Regions from separate parts of the Streptomyces daghestanicus genome, predicted to be linked through region 1. Evidence: predicted binding sites of a transcription regulator. Region 1 holds the regulator's gene; the other holds the start of a gene.

Region 1 (7,364 bases):
CTTCCACGGGGGAGTGAGATCGGCGGAGTACTGGCGCATTCTGCCGACGATACGAGGAACGTCCCGGACGCGATCAGCGCGACACGCCGAACCGCGCGGCCAGGGCGTCCCGTTGGGCCCGCACGAACGCCGCGTCCACCACCGCCCCGTGCCCCGGCACGTACAGCGCGTCCTCGCCGCCCAGGCGGAGCAGCCGGTCCAGTGCCGCGGGCCACTGCCCCGGCAGCGCGTCGGGGCCCGCCTGCGGCTCGCCGGACTCCTCCACCAGATCCCCGCAGAAGACGACCTCCGGGCTGCCCGGCACCAGCACCGCCAGGTCGTGCGCGGTGTGCCCCGGCCCCACGTCGGCCAGCAGCACCTGCCGGCCGCCGCCCAGGTCGAGGGTCCGCTCCCCGGACACCGGGTGGCGGACGGCGGTGAGCGCGTCCACCGCCTCCTCCGCGCGCCGCCGGTCCAGCCCGTTGGCCACCGCGTCCGCGCGCAGCGCCTCCCGCCCGGCGCCCAGCGCCGTCTCCGCGCCGGCCGCGCCGAACACCTCCGCGTCCGCGAACGCCGCCGCCCCGAAGACGTGGTCGAAGTGCGGATGGGTCAGCGCGAGATGCGTCACACGGTGACCCGCGAGCGCCTGCGCCTCCGCCCGCAGCCGCGCGCCCTCGCCGAGGCTCGACCCCGCGTCGATCAGCAGCGCGGCCCCCGCGCCGACCACCAGGCCGGCCGTGCAGTCCCACACCGGCAGCCGGTGCCGCCCCACCCCGGCCGCCACCCGCTCCCATCCCAGCTCTTCCCAAGTCACGGTCATGGCGGCGACGCTAGCGGTGCGGACCCCTCGGGGACGGCAGCGCGGGCCCGGCCTTGCCGGGGGCGTACCCCACGGCCGTACACTGGGCCGGGGAAGTCTGGCACTCGCAGTGGTTGAGTGCCAGGAGGGAATCCGGGCAGACGGCTTCTGGAGGTGTGCGCGAATGCTCAGTGAACGCAGGCTCCAGGTGCTGCGCGCCATCGTCCAGGACTACGTCGGCACCGAGGAGCCGGTCGGCTCCAAGGCCCTGACCGAGCGGCACGCCCTGGGCGTCTCCCCGGCGACCGTGCGCAACGACATGGCGGCGCTGGAGGAGGAGGGGTTCATCGCCCAGCCGCACACCAGCGCCGGGCGCATCCCGACCGACAAGGGCTACCGGCTGTTCGTCGACAAGCTCGCCGGGGTCAAGCCGATGACCGGCCCCGAGCGGCGCGCGATCCAGAACTTCCTGGAGGGCGCCGTCGACCTCGACGACGTCGTGGCCCGCACGGTGCGGCTGCTGGCGCAGCTCACCCGGCAGGTCGCCGTGGTGCAGTACCCGTCGCTGACCCGCTCGACCGTGCGCCACGTGGAGCTGCTCTCCCTGGCGCCGGCCCGCCTGATGCTCGTGCTGATCACGGACACCGGGCGGGTGGAGCAGCGGATGGTGGACTGCCCGGCGCCGTTCGGCGAGACCGCGGTGGCGGATCTGCGGGCGCGGCTCAACAGCCGGGTCGCGGGCCGCCGGTTCACGGACGTGCCCACGCTCGTGGAGGACCTCCCGGACGCCTTCGAGGCGGAGGACCGCGGTACGGTCTCGACGGTGCTCTCCACCCTGCTGGAGACCCTGGTCGAGGAGAACGAGGAGCGGCTGATGATCGGCGGCACCGCCAATCTGACCCGCTTCGGCCATGACTTCCCCCTCACGATCCGGCCGGTGCTGGAGGCGCTGGAGGAGCAGGTGGTGCTCCTGAAGCTGCTCGGCGAGGCGAAGGATGCGGGCGTGACCGTGCGAATCGGTCATGAGAACGCCCATGAAGGACTCAACTCCACGTCCGTCGTGTCGGTGGGCTACGGTTCGGGCGGCGAGGCGGTTGCCAAGCTCGGCGTGGTCGGACCGACCCGCATGGACTACCCGGGAACGATGGGAGCGGTACGCGCAGTGGCACGGTACGTCGGACAGATCCTGGCGGAGTCATAGGTGGCCACGGACTACTACGCCGTGCTCGGCGTGCGCCGCGACGCTTCTCAGGACGAGATCAAGAAGGCGTTCCGGAGGCTCGCCCGCGAGCTGCATCCGGACGTCAACCCCGATCCGAAGACCCAGGAGCGGTTCAAGGAGATCAACGCCGCCTACGAGGTGCTGTCGGACCCGCAGAAGAAGCAGGTCTACGACCTCGGCGGCGATCCCTTGTCGCAGAGCGGCGGCGCGGGCGCCGGCGGCTTCGGCGCGGGCGGCTTCGGGAACTTCTCGGACATCATGGACGCCTTCTTCGGCACGGCGTCGCAGCGCGGACCGCGCTCGCGCACCCGCCGCGGCCAGGACGCCATGATCCGCATCGAGGTCGAGCTGGACGAGGCGGCCTTCGGCACGACCAAGGACATCCAGGTCGACACGGCCGTCGTCTGCAACACCTGCAACGGCGAGGGGGCCGCGCCCGGCACGTCGGCGCAGACCTGCGACATGTGCCGCGGCCGCGGTGAGGTGTCGCAGGTCACCCGGTCCTTCCTGGGCCAGGTCATGACCTCCCGGCCCTGCCCCCAGTGCCAGGGCTTCGGCACGGTGGTGCCGACGCCGTGCCCGGAGTGCGCCGGTGACGGCCGCATCCGCTCGCGGCGCACCCTGACGGTGAAGATCCCGGCCGGCGTCGACAACGGCACCCGCATCCAGCTCGCCGGCGAGGGCGAGGTCGGCCCCGGCGGCGGCCCGGCCGGCGACCTGTACGTCGAGATCCACGAGCTGCCGCACTCCCAGTTCCAGCGCCGGGGCGACGACCTGCACTGCACGGTCACCCTGCCGATGACGGCGGCGGCCCTCGGCACCAAGGTGCCGCTGGAGACGCTGGACGGCCTGGAGGAGGTCGACATCCGGCCGGGCACCCAGTCCGGCCAGTCGATCCCGCTGCACGGCCGGGGCGTCACCCACCTGCGCGGCGGCGGCCGGGGCGACCTCATCGTCCACGTCGAGGTGCAGACCCCGTCCAAGCTCGACCCCGACCAGGAGCGCGTGCTGCGCGAACTGGCCAAGCTGCGCGGCGAGGAGCGGCCCCAGGGCCAGTTCCAGCCGGGGCAGCAGGGCCTGTTCTCCCGGCTGAAGGACGCCTTCAACGGCCGCTGAGGCCACCGGCGTCCGGCCGGGGCGGGCGCTCCGCCGCGGCCGGGGGCACGCCCCGGCCGACGGGCCCGTCGCCGCAGGTCGGACGAGGCGGCCGGCGGGCGCCGGGCCCGGGCGCGCGCGGGTGCGGAGCCGCCGGGCGGGCGGATTCGGCGCTGTCCGGGGGACGTGGCACGATGCGGTCATGTCCTCCGCGCTGACCGATCTCTTCCCGTACCCGATCGTGCAGGCCCCCATGGCGGGCGGCGTCTCCGTGCCCCGCCTCGCCGCCGCCGTCTGCGAGGCGGGCGGGCTCGGGTTCCTGGCCGCCGGGTACAAGACGCCCGACGGGATGTACCAGGAGATCAAGCAGCTGCGGAGCCTGACCGGCCGCCCGTTCGGGGTGAACCTCTTCCTGCCGCAGCCGGAGACCGCCGACCCCGCCGCCGTCGGTGTCTACGCCCACCAGCTGGCCGGCGAGGCCGCCTGGTACGAGACGGAACTGGGCGATCCGGACAGCGGCCGGGACGACGGCTACGAGACCAAGCTCGCCGTCCTCCTCGACAACCCCGTACCTGTGGTGTCGTTCCACTTCGGCGTCCCCGCCCGCGAGGTGGTCGACGCCCTGCACCGCGTCGGCACCTTCGTCCTGGTCACCGCCACCACCGCCGAGGAGGCGCGGGCCGTCGAGGAGTGCGGCGCCGACGCGGTGATCGCGCAGGGCGTGGAGGCCGGCGGCCACCAGGGCACCCACCGGGACCTGCCGGAGGCGGACGGCGCCGGGACGGGACTGCTGTCCCTGCTCGCCCAGGTCCGCGAGGCGGTGGGCCTGCCGGTGATCGCCGCCGGCGGCCTGATGAACGGCGGCCAGGTCGCCGCGGTCCTCGCGGCCGGCGCGGGCGCGGCCCAGCTCGGCACCGCCTTCCTCGCCACCCCCGAGTCCGGCGCGCACGCCCTGCACAAGGCGGCGCTGACCAACCCGCTCTTCGTCCGTACGGCGCTGACCCGGGCCTTCTCCGGGCGGCCCGCCCGCGGCCTGGTCAACCGCTTCCTGCGCGAGCACGGCCCGTACGCCCCCGCCGCCTACCCGGACGTCCACCACCTCACCGCGCCGCTGCGCAAGGCCGCGGCCCAGGCGGGTGACGCGCAGGGCCTGGCCCTGTGGGCGGGGCAGGGCCACCGGCTCGCCCGCGACCTGCCCGCCGGACGGCTGGTGGAGGTGCTGGTGGCCGAACTCGCCGCCGCCGGCGCCGCGTTGTCGCGGTACGCGACGGGAGGTGCGGGCCGATGACCGCGCCGGTGTTCGTGGTCGACTCCCTCGACGTCCTGCCCGGCGGGGAGTGTGTCGTGGACGGCCCCGAGGGACGGCACGCCGTCTCCGTCAAGCGGCTGCGCCCCGGCGAGGACGTCGTCCTCACCGACGGGCGCGGACACTGGGCGGACGGCGTCGTCAAGGCCGCCGAGGGCAAGGACCGGCTGGTCGTCACGGGCCTGGAGAGCGTCCACGAGGAGCCCGCGCCCGCGCCCCGGATCACCGTCGTCCAGGCCCTCCCCAAGGGCGACCGCGGCGAACTCGCCGTGGAGACGATGACCGAGGTCGGCGTCGACGCGATCGTGCCGTGGGCCGCGTCCCGCTGCATCACCCAGTGGAAGGGCGACCGCGGCCTGAAGGCCCTCGCCAAGTGGCGGGCCACCGCCCGGGAGGCCGGCAAGCAGTCCCGCCGGGTCCGGTTCCCCGAGGTCGCGGACGCGGCCACGACCCAGCGGGTCGCCGCGCTGCTGGCCGGCGCGGGCTTCGCCGCCGTGCTCCACGAGAGCGGCGACCTCCCGCTGGCCACCGCCGACCTCCCCGCCGAGGGCGAGATCGTCCTGGTCGTCGGCCCCGAGGGCGGCGTCTCCCCGGAGGAGCTGGCCCTCTTCACCCGGGCGGGCGCCCGGCCGTACGTCCTCGGCCCGACCGTGCTGCGCACCTCGACCGCCGGCACGGCCGCCGCCGCCCTGCTGCTGGGCCGCACGGGGCGCTGGGGCTGACCCCGCCGGGGTGGTGCGGAGTGGCCGTATGCGCCCTACCGCCCCGCCCCGGTTCGGTGGCACGCTGACCGGCATGGGGGCAACGAGGCGTATCCGGCAGGGGCGGCGCGGAGTGCTGGCCGCCGGACTGGTCGTGGTGGCCGCCGGCTCCGTCGTGGCCTGCGATCCCACCGCGGGGCTCAACTCCGCGACGGTGGCGTACACCACCGACCAGGTGGTCACCCGCGAACTGGAGCGGCGGGACACCGGAGTGCGGTGGATGACCTGCAACGCGTCCTACGACGAGGGCGCCAGCCCCTCGGCGGGGGAGCGGACCGTCGCGCGGGTCGACTGCGAGGGGCAGACCGACGACGGCGAGGACATCACCGTCGACGGCCACGTCACCCGCGTCGTCGAGGGCGCCTGCGTCCGCGGGGAGCTCACCGCGAAGGTGGACGGCAGGCAGCGGTTCCGGGTCAGCGGGCTGGGGAACTGCGACGCCACCCCCACCCCGCCCGTGAGCGACCCGAGCCGGACCGGACCCCGGCCCACCGTCACCGTGACCGTCACCAGGACCGTCTACTGCCAGGGCCGCCCCGACTGCTGGCCCGAGGGCAAGTGATCCAAACCCCTGTCCGGTGCCGCCGCCGCTGCTTAGGGTGAGGGGGTGACTCAGTCCGCAGCCCCTGCCTACCTCCGGTTCCCGCACCCGCACGGCGAGTTGACCGCCTTCACCGCCGAGGACGACGTGTGGCTCGCGCCCCTCGACGGGGGACGGGCCTGGCGGGTCAGCGCCGACAACACCCCCGTCACCCAGCCGCGTATCTCGCCCGACGGCACCACCGTCGCCTGGACCTCCACCCGGGACGGCGCCCCCGAGGTGCACGTCGCGCCCGTCGACGGCGGCCCGTCCCGGCGCCTGACGTACTGGGGGAGCCTCAGGACACAGGTCCGCGGCTGGCTCCCGGACGGCCGGGTGCTGGCCATCAGCGCCTACGGCCAGGCCAGCCTCCGCCGCACCTGGGCCCGCGCGATCCCGCTGGACGGCGGCCCGGCCGAGACCCTGCCCTACGGCCCGGTCGGCGACGTCGCGCTCGGCCCGCACACCGTGCTGCTCTCCGCCCCGATGGGCCGCGAGGCCGCCTGGTGGAAGCGGTACCGCGGCGGCACGGCCGGCAAGCTGTGGACCGACCGGGACGGCGACGGCGAGTTCGTCCGGCTGCACCAGGACCTCGACGGCAACATCGAGTACCCGTTCTGGGTCGGCGACCGGATCGCGTTCCTCTCCGACCACGAGGGCACCGGCGCGGTGTACTCCTCCCTCGCCGACGGCACCGACCTGCGCCGCCACACGCCCCTCGGGGGCTTCTACGCCCGGCACGCCGCCACCGACGGCACCCGCGTCGTCTACTCCAGCGCCGGTGAGCTGTGGGCGCTGGACGACCTGGACGGCGCCGAACCCCGCCGCCTCGACATCCGGCTCGGCGGCTCCCGCGCCGACCTCCAGCCCTACCCGGTCAACGCCGCCCGCTGGTTCGGCTCCGCCTCCCCCGACCACACCGGCCGGGGCAGCGCCGTCGCCGTGCGCGGCGGCGTGCACTGGGTCACCCACCGCTCCGGACCCGCCCGCGCGCTGGCCGCCACCCCCGGCGTCCGCGCCCGGCTGCCGCGCGCCTTCCGCGCCGACGGCGAGCAGTGGGTGGTGTGGGTGACCGACGCCGAGGGCGAGGACGCCCTGGAGTTCGCGCCCGCCACCGGCCTGCTCCCCGGCGCCACCCCGCGCCGCCTCGCCGCCGGGCGGCTCGGCCGGGTCCTGGGCCTCGCGATGGCCCCCGACGGCAGCAAGGCCGCCGTCGCCTCCCACGACGGCCGCGTCCTGCTCGTGGAGCGCGCCACCGGCGAGGTCCGCGAGGTCGACCGCAGCGAGGACGGCGACGCCTCCGGCCTGGTCTTCTCCCCCGACTCCGGCTGGCTGGCCTGGTCCCACCCCGGCCCCCGCCCGCTGTCCCAGCTCAGACTCGCCAACACCACCGACCTCACCGTCACCGAGGCGACCCCGCTGCGCTTCCAGGACTACGCCCCCGCCTTCACCCTCGACGGCAAGCACCTGGCGTTCCTCTCCACCCGCTCCTTCGACCCCGTCTACGACGAGCACGTCTTCGACCTGGGCTTCGTCGAGGGCACCCGGCCGCACCTGATCACGCTGGCCGCGACCACCCCCTCGCCGTTCGGTCCGCAGCGCCACGGCCGCCCCTTCGACTC
Region 2 (7,364 bases), on a different contig from region 1:
CCTCGGCGGCGTGCTCCCGCGGCTCCCGGGCCGCCCGCCCGGTCCCGGCCCGCTCCTTGGGCACGGGGGGCGGGGGCAGTGCGCGGGCGTGGCCGTGCGGGTCGCTCTCCACGTGGGCCTTCCCCTCCTCGGTTCCCTGCCGCACAGGATGCCCGAGCCCACTGACAACGCGCCGGTGCCCGGCACCCCCGAGGGGGTGCCGGGCACCGGCGTGGGCTGGGAGAGCCTCAGTGGCTGTGGCCGTGGCTGTGGCCCGCGGCGGCCGGCTCTTCCTCTTCCTTCTTCTCGACGACCAGGGTCTCGGTCGTCAGGAGGAGGGAGGCGATGGAGGCGGCGTTCTCCAGGGCGGAGCGGGTGACCTTCACCGGGTCGATGACGCCGGCCTTGACCAGGTCGCCGTACTCGCCGGTGGCGGCGTTGAAGCCCTGGCCCTTGTCCAGCTCGGCGACCTTGGAGGTGATGACGTAACCCTCCAGGCCGGCGTTCTCCGCGATCCAGCGCAGCGGCTCGACGGCGGCGCGGCGGACGACCGCGACACCCGTGGCCTCGTCGCCGGTCTTGCCGAGGTTGCCCTCCAGGACCTTGACGGCGTGGACCAGCGCGGAGCCACCACCGGAGACGATGCCCTCCTCGACCGCGGCGCGGGTCGCGGAGATGGCGTCCTCCAGACGGTGCTTGCGCTCCTTCAGCTCCACCTCGGTGGCGGCGCCGACCTTGATCACGCACACGCCGCCGGCCAGCTTGGCGAGGCGCTCCTGGAGCTTCTCGCGGTCCCAGTCGGAGTCCGTGGCCTCGATCTCGGCCTTGATCTGGTTGACGCGGCCCTCGACGTCCGCCTTGTCACCGGCGCCGTCGACGATGGTGGTGTCGTCCTTGGTGACGGTGATGCGGCGGGCGGTGCCGAGCACCTCCAGGCCGACCTGGTCGAGCTTGAGGCCGACCTCCTCGGAGATGACCGTGGCGCCGGTGAGGACCGCCATGTCCTGGAGCATCGCCTTGCGGCGGTCACCGAAGCCGGGGGCCTTCACCGCGACGGCGTTGAAGGTGCCGCGGATCTTGTTGACCACCAGGGTGGAGAGGGCCTCGCCCTCGACGTCCTCGGCGATGATCAGCAGCGGCTTGGAGGAGTTGGCCTGGATGACCTTCTCCAGCAGCGGCAGCAGGTCCGTGATGGAGGAGATCTTGCCCTGGTTGATCAGGATGTAGGCGTCCTCCAGGACGGCCTCCATGCGCTCCTGGTCCGTCACGAAGTACGGCGACAGGTAGCCCTTGTCGAAGGCCATGCCCTCGGTGAAGTCCAGCTCCAGGCCGAAGGTGTTGGACTCCTCGACGGTGATGACACCGTCCTTGCCGACCTTGTCCATCGCCTCGGCGATCAGCTCGCCGACCTGGCTGTCCTGCGCGGAGAGCGCGGCGACGGCGGCGATGTCGGACTTCTCGTCGATCGGGCGGGCGGTGGCGAGAAGGTCGTCGGAGACCGCCTTGACGGCCGCGTCGATGCCCTTCTTCAGCAGCGCCGGGGAGGCACCGGCCGCGACGTTCTTCAGGCCCTCGCGGACCAGCGCCTGGGCGAGCACGGTGGCGGTGGTCGTACCGTCACCCGCCACGTCGTTGGTCTTGGTCGCCACCTCCTTCACCAGCTGCGCGCCGAGGTTCTCGTACGGGTCCTCGATCTCGACCTCGCGGGCGATCGTGACACCGTCGTTGGTGATGGTGGGGGCGCCGAACTTCTTGTCGATGACGACGTTGCGGCCCTTGGGGCCGATCGTCACCTTGACCGTGTCGGCGAGCTTGTTGACGCCGCGCTCGAGGGCGCGACGGGCGTCCTCGTCGAACTTCAGGATCTTCGCCATGGGAGCGTGAGCCCTCTTCCGAAATCTGGGGTATACGGCGCTGCGCCCCGGGCGCCCGGCTTCATAGTGGTGGCGGGAGCCAGGGGCGCAGCTTCAAGCGTTGAAGCGAAATGCTTCGGGTGAACTACTTCTCGATGATCGCGAGGACGTCGCGGGCCGAGAGGACGAGGTACTCCTCGCCGTTGTACTTCACCTCGGTGCCGCCGTACTTGCTGTAGAGCACGACGTCACCGACGGAGACGTCGAGCGGAAGACGGTTGCCGTCCTCGAAGCGGCCCGGGCCCACGGCCAGGACGACGCCCTCCTGGGGCTTCTCCTTGGCGGTGTCCGGAATGACCAGGCCCGAGGCCGTGGTCTGCTCGGCGTCGAGCGGCTGGACCACGATGCGGTCCTCGAGCGGCTTGATGGCAACCTTGGAGCTGGCGGTCGTCACGATCCGACCTCCCCCTTCGGAGATCTCACGGGGTTAACTGTCTGAGGTGGCGACCAGGTGGATCCGTCGTCGCGGGTGCCGGACCTGCCCGTCGCTGTGTTGGCACTCTCCCGAGGGGAGTGCCAGACCTGAGACTATGACCGCGGTTAGCACTCGGTCAAGCGGAGTGCCAATACCGGCGGCGCGTCGGAGGATTTCGGGGTGGCGCCGGAGGGGCCGGGGACGCCGGTCGGCGTCACAGGTAGTCCTCCAGCCGGCCCACCCGCAGCCCCCGTCTCTCGATCTCCTCCAGGACCTTCTCCGTGCGTCCCGTCAGCGCCGTCCCCTTCGGGCGGTCCGGGTCGACGGCGATGATGTCGCCGGGGCGCAGGCGGGGTTCGCCGTGGGTGAAGGCCAGGGCGCCGGAGGGGTCCGGGGCGGCCCGCCACAGGACGACCGCCGTGATGCCGCAGTCGGCGGCGGCTCGCAGGGTGGCCGTGTCGTAGCGGCCGTAGGGCGGGCGGAAGAGGCGGGGGCGGACGCCGAAGCGGGCGTTGAGCTTGCGCTGCTGTCCGCAGATCTCGGCGCGCTGGCCGAGGTGGGGCAGGCCGCGCAGCGCCGGGTGGTCGAGGGTGTGGTTCTGGAGGCTCGCGCCGACCGCGCGGAGCCGGGCGAAGTGGCCGTACGCCGGTCCGGCGACGGTGTCGGTGAGGAAGAGGGTGACCGGCAGCCGCCGGTCGCGGACGAGGGCGGGGAAGCGGGGGTCGCGCTCGGCGCCGTCGTCGTAGGTGAGGAAGACGACGCGGTCGCGGGTGGGGACGTGGTCGACGACCGGCGGCAGGCCGCCCGCGCCTCCCCGGGCCGGTTCCGGGGCCTTGCCGCCGGTGCGGTCGACGGGGGCGCCGGCCCCGGCGCAGGCGGCGAGCAGGACGGCGGCCAGGGCGGCGCCGGCGGCTTTCGCGGCGAGGCCCCGGCGTGTCACAGGTAGTCCTCCAGGCGGGCCACGGCGTACCCCTCGGCGGTGACCTTGTCCAGGAACCGGCGGACCATGTCGGGCATCGTGCCGTCCCAGTCCTTCGCGCCGCGGAAGTGGGTGAGGACGATGTCGCCGGGGTGGATCTCCCGGTCCCACTCGCGGTAGTCCCAGCGGTCGACGAAGACCTCCTCGTTCCAGAGCGGGACGTGGGTGACGCCGCAGCTCTTCGCGGCGACCAGGGTGTCCTGGTCGTAGTTGCCGAAGGGCGGGCGGAAGACGGCGGGGCGCTTGCCGTACCGCTCGCGGATGACCTCCTGCATGCCGCAGATCTCGCGCCTCTGCTCGGCGTAGGAGAGACCGGGCAGGTAGGGGTGGGTGAGGGTGTGGTTGTTGAGGGTGACCCCGCGGGCCTGCATCGTCCTGAAGTAGCCGTAGTCCTCCTTCACCAGGTAGTCGCTGAGGAAGGCGGTGTACGGGACGTTCAGCTCGCTCATCATCTCCAGGAACCGGCGGTCCTTCTCGCCGCCGTCGTCGATGGTGAGGAAGACGATCTTCTCCTTGGTGGGGATCGTGGTGAAGACCGGCGGGAGCCCGCGCTCGGTGTGACCGTCGACCTCGAAGCCGGCCCGGGTGCGGATCTCCGGTTTCTCGGCCGGGGGCGGGGGCGCCGGCAGCGGCGCGCGCTTGAGGCCCCAGCGCTGCGCGGCGGCGTGCGCGGCGCGCAGCTTGGTGGCGTAGGCGTCCAGCGCGCGGGCCGGCGGCGCCTGGAGGGGCTGGCCGGGGGCGGACCGCACCTCGGTGGAGTCCCGCGCGCAGCCCGGTACCCCGAGGACGGCGACGGCGGCGAGCACGGCGAGGCCGCCCTGGACGCGCGTCTTCCGGTAACGGGTACGAGAAGCCCTAGTTTTGTCATTTTGTACTACTGCTCGCATGGTGCCGGATCCTCGCAGCCGCCGGTCCGGGAACCGCCCCGACACGCGCCCGGCGGTGGACGGTCCACCGACTGGCCCACAATGGCCCGGTGAACGACCTCGACGCCCTCCTCACCCCCGCCGGCCGCGCCCTCCTCGACGAGGTGCGCGACACCGATCCCGCCCAGGAGCTGGCCGTCGCCACCCGGCTGCGCCGCACCCACCCGGCGGACCTGGTGTCGGCGGCGCTGGGGCAGGCGCGGCTGCGGCAGCGGGCGGTGGCGAAGTTCGGGGCGGCGGACGCCGGGCGGATGTTCTTCACGCCGAACGGGGTCGAGCAGTCGACCCGGGCGAGTGTCGCCGCGTACCGGGCCGCCCGCTTCGCCGAGCTGGGCGTGACCTCGGTGGCCGACCTGTGCTGCGGGATCGGCGGGGACGCGATCGCGCTGGCCCGCAGGGGCATCCGGGTGCTCGCCGTGGACCGTGACCCGGCGGCGGCCGCGGCGGCCCGCGCCAACGCCGGGGCGCTGGGGCTCGGTGACCTCATCGAGGTGAGGGAGGCGGATGTGACGGAGGTGGCGACGGACGGGTACGACGCCGTCTTCGTCGACCCGGCACGCCGGGGCGGGCGGGGCCGGATCTTCGACCCCGAGGCGTACTCACCGCCGCTGTCGTGGGCCGTGGCGGCGGCCCGCACGGCGCCCCGGGCCGCCGCGCTGAAGGTGGCGCCCGGCATCCCGCACGAGGCCGTACCGGCGGACGCCGAGGCCGAGTTCCTCTCCGACGGCGGGGACGTGAAGGAGGCGGTGCTCTGGTTCGGCACCGCGCCGGGGGCGGTCCGGGCGACGCTGCTGCCGGGGCCGCGCACACTGCTCTCCCGCGCCCTGCCCGACCCGGAGGTCCGCCCGCCCGGCCGGTACCTCTACGAGCCGGACGGCGCCGTCGTCCGGGCCCATCTGGTCGCGGAGGTGGCCGAGGAGGTCGGCGGCGGCCTGCTGGACGCGACCATCGCGTACGTGACCGCCGACACGCTGCGGCCGACGCCGTACGCCACGGCGTACGAGATCACCGATCTGCTGCCCTTCAACGTCAAGAAGCTGAAGGCGCTGCTGCGGGAGCGGGGGGTCGGGGTGCTGACCGTGAAGAAGCGGGGCTCGGCGGTGGAGCCGGAGGAGCTGCGGCGGAAGGTGAAGCCGCAGGGGCCGAACTCCGCGACCGTGTTCCTGACCCGGGTGGCGGGGGCGCCGACGATGCTGGTCGGACACCCCGCCCCGGACGCCCCGGCCCGGTGAGCACGCGCATTCCCGTCAGCCGCACTCCCGCGCGCGCCGGACGAGCAGGTCCCGTTCGCGGGCGTTGCCGGCCAGCGAGGCCGCCCGTTCGAACTCCGCGCGGGCCTCGGCCGTACGCCCGAGGCGGTGGAGGAGATCGCCGCGGACGCTCGGGAGCAGGTGGTAGCCGCGCAGGGCGGGCCCGGCGGCCAGGGCGTCCACGATCTCCAGGGCCGGTCCCGGGCCCTCGGCCATGGAGACGGCGACCGCGCGGTTCAGTTCGACGACCGGGGACGGGGCGCGGGCGGCGAGCCGGCCGTAGAGGGCGGCGATGCGGGGCCAGTCGGTCTCCTCGTAGGTGAACGCCTGGGCGTGACAGGCGGCGATCGCGGCCTGGAGGACGTACGGGCCCGGTGCGGCGGGGTCGGTGCGGGCCAGGGCGGTGAGGCCGCGGGTGATGAGGAGGCGGTTCCAGCGGCGGCGGTCCTGGTCCTTGAGCAGGACGGGGGTGCCGTCGGGGGCGGTGCGGGCGGCGGTGCGGGAGGACTGGAACTCCAGCAGGGCGGTGAGGCCGTGCACCTCGGGTTCCTTCGGCATCAGGGCGGACAGCACCCGGGCCAGGCGCAGGGCGTCCTCGCACAGCGCGGGGCGCAGCAGGTCGTCGCCCGCGGTGGCGGCGTAGCCCTCGTTGAAGATCAGGTAGATGACGTCCAGGACCGAGCCGAGGCGGGCCTCGCGGTCGGGGCCGCGGGGCACCTCGAAGGGGACCCCGCGGGTGGCGAGGGTGCGTTTGGCGCGGACGACGCGCTGGGCGACCGTGGCCTCGGGGACGAGGAAGGCCCGGGCGATCTCGGCGGTGCTCAGGCCGCCGAGCAGGCGCAGGGTGAGGGCGGTGCGGGCCTCGGCGGAGAGCACCGGGTGGCAGGCGGTGAAGACGAGGCGGAGCAGGTCGTCGTCGATGTCGTCCGGGTCGGCGGGTTCCTCGGGCGGGGCCGCGTCCGGCAGGCCCCGGCCGATCTCCGCGAGCTTGCGGGCGTAGGTCTCCCGGCGGCGGACCAGGTCGACCGCGCGGTGGCGGGCGGTGGCCATGAGCCAGGCGCCCGGGTTGCCGGGGACGCCGTCGCGGGGCCACCGCTCCAGGGCGGCGACCAGGGCGTCCTGGGCCAGCTCCTCGGCGATGCCGATGTCCCGGACGACCCGGGCGACCCCGGCGATGACACGCGGGGACTCCAGGCGGAAGACGGTCTCGATGGCGGCCCGGGCGGCCCCGGCGGAGGCGGTCTGTGGTTCCACAGGCCCCATGCAACACCGGTGGCCGCCCCCGGCCAACCGCCGGCGGCCGTCAGCCGCCGAGGATCTCCCGCACCTCACAGGTGATCGTCCAGTGCTCCTCGTGGGTCTTCAGGAAGCGCTTGACCCACTCGACCGCCTCGGCCCGGTCCTTGGCCTGGAGCAGCGCGTATCCGCCGATGACCTCCTTGGTCTCGGTGAACGGGCCGTCGGTGACGGAGAGCTGCCCGCCCGCCCAGTGGACCCGGGCGCCCTGGGCGGTGGGGGCCAGGCCGCCGTCGTCGAGGTGGACGCCGGCCTTGGTCATCTCCTCCATCAGCTTCCCCATCCGCTCCATCAGTTCGCAGCTGGGGCCCTCGGCGGGGACGTCCGACTCGTCGACGCGGATCAGTGACAGGAAGCGGGGCATGGTGGCTCCTCGGGGTCGGCGGCCGGGCTCGTTCCCGGCCTCTCACCCCTTACGTCGATCGGGAGACGGCCGGATCGACACGGCCCGGGAAGTTTTTTCGGGCGGTCGGCGCGCGGGGTCAGCGCAGCGACTTCCACAGTTCGCTCGCCGCCGGCTCGTCGGCGACCACCCGGTTGCTGTCGGAGGGCGCCGGGACCACCGGCATCGTCACCGTCCGCACCGCGTCCGCCGACAGGCCGCCG

What was found. Region 1 encodes HrcA, which represses chaperone genes, less so after heat shock. Its sites were predicted from a motif close to TTNGCACTCNGNNNNNCNGAGTGCNAA; they were not measured.
Region 2: groES (co-chaperone GroES) is a predicted target of HrcA. The motif match lies at 2,433-2,459, and genes of this name have one in related genera.

Annotation. Positions count from the first base shown of each region.
Region 1 is NZ_BNDX01000016.1:716,313-723,676, forward strand. Features, by position in the region: gene Sdagh_RS29900 (DUF3097 domain-containing protein) at 1-39, opposite strand, end outside; gene Sdagh_RS29905 (MBL fold metallo-hydrolase) at 74-799, opposite strand; gene hrcA (heat-inducible transcriptional repressor HrcA) at 963-1,979, shown strand; gene dnaJ (molecular chaperone DnaJ) at 1,980-3,116, shown strand; gene Sdagh_RS29920 (nitronate monooxygenase) at 3,298-4,383, shown strand; gene Sdagh_RS29925 (16S rRNA (uracil(1498)-N(3))-methyltransferase) at 4,380-5,123, shown strand; gene Sdagh_RS29930 (hypothetical protein) at 5,197-5,724, shown strand; gene Sdagh_RS29935 (S41 family peptidase) at 5,770-7,364, shown strand, end outside.
Region 2 is NZ_BNDX01000008.1:1,435,455-1,442,818, forward strand. Features, by position in the region: gene Sdagh_RS15845 (hypothetical protein) at 1-112, opposite strand, end outside; gene groL (chaperonin GroEL) at 228-1,853, opposite strand; gene groES (co-chaperone GroES) at 1,978-2,286, opposite strand; gene Sdagh_RS15860 (polysaccharide deacetylase family protein) at 2,522-3,247, opposite strand; gene Sdagh_RS15865 (polysaccharide deacetylase family protein) at 3,244-4,173, opposite strand; gene Sdagh_RS15870 (THUMP-like domain-containing protein) at 4,263-5,444, shown strand; gene Sdagh_RS15875 (RNA polymerase sigma factor) at 5,460-6,716, opposite strand; gene Sdagh_RS15880 (YciI family protein) at 6,766-7,122, opposite strand; gene Sdagh_RS15885 (LCP family protein) at 7,241-7,364, opposite strand, start outside.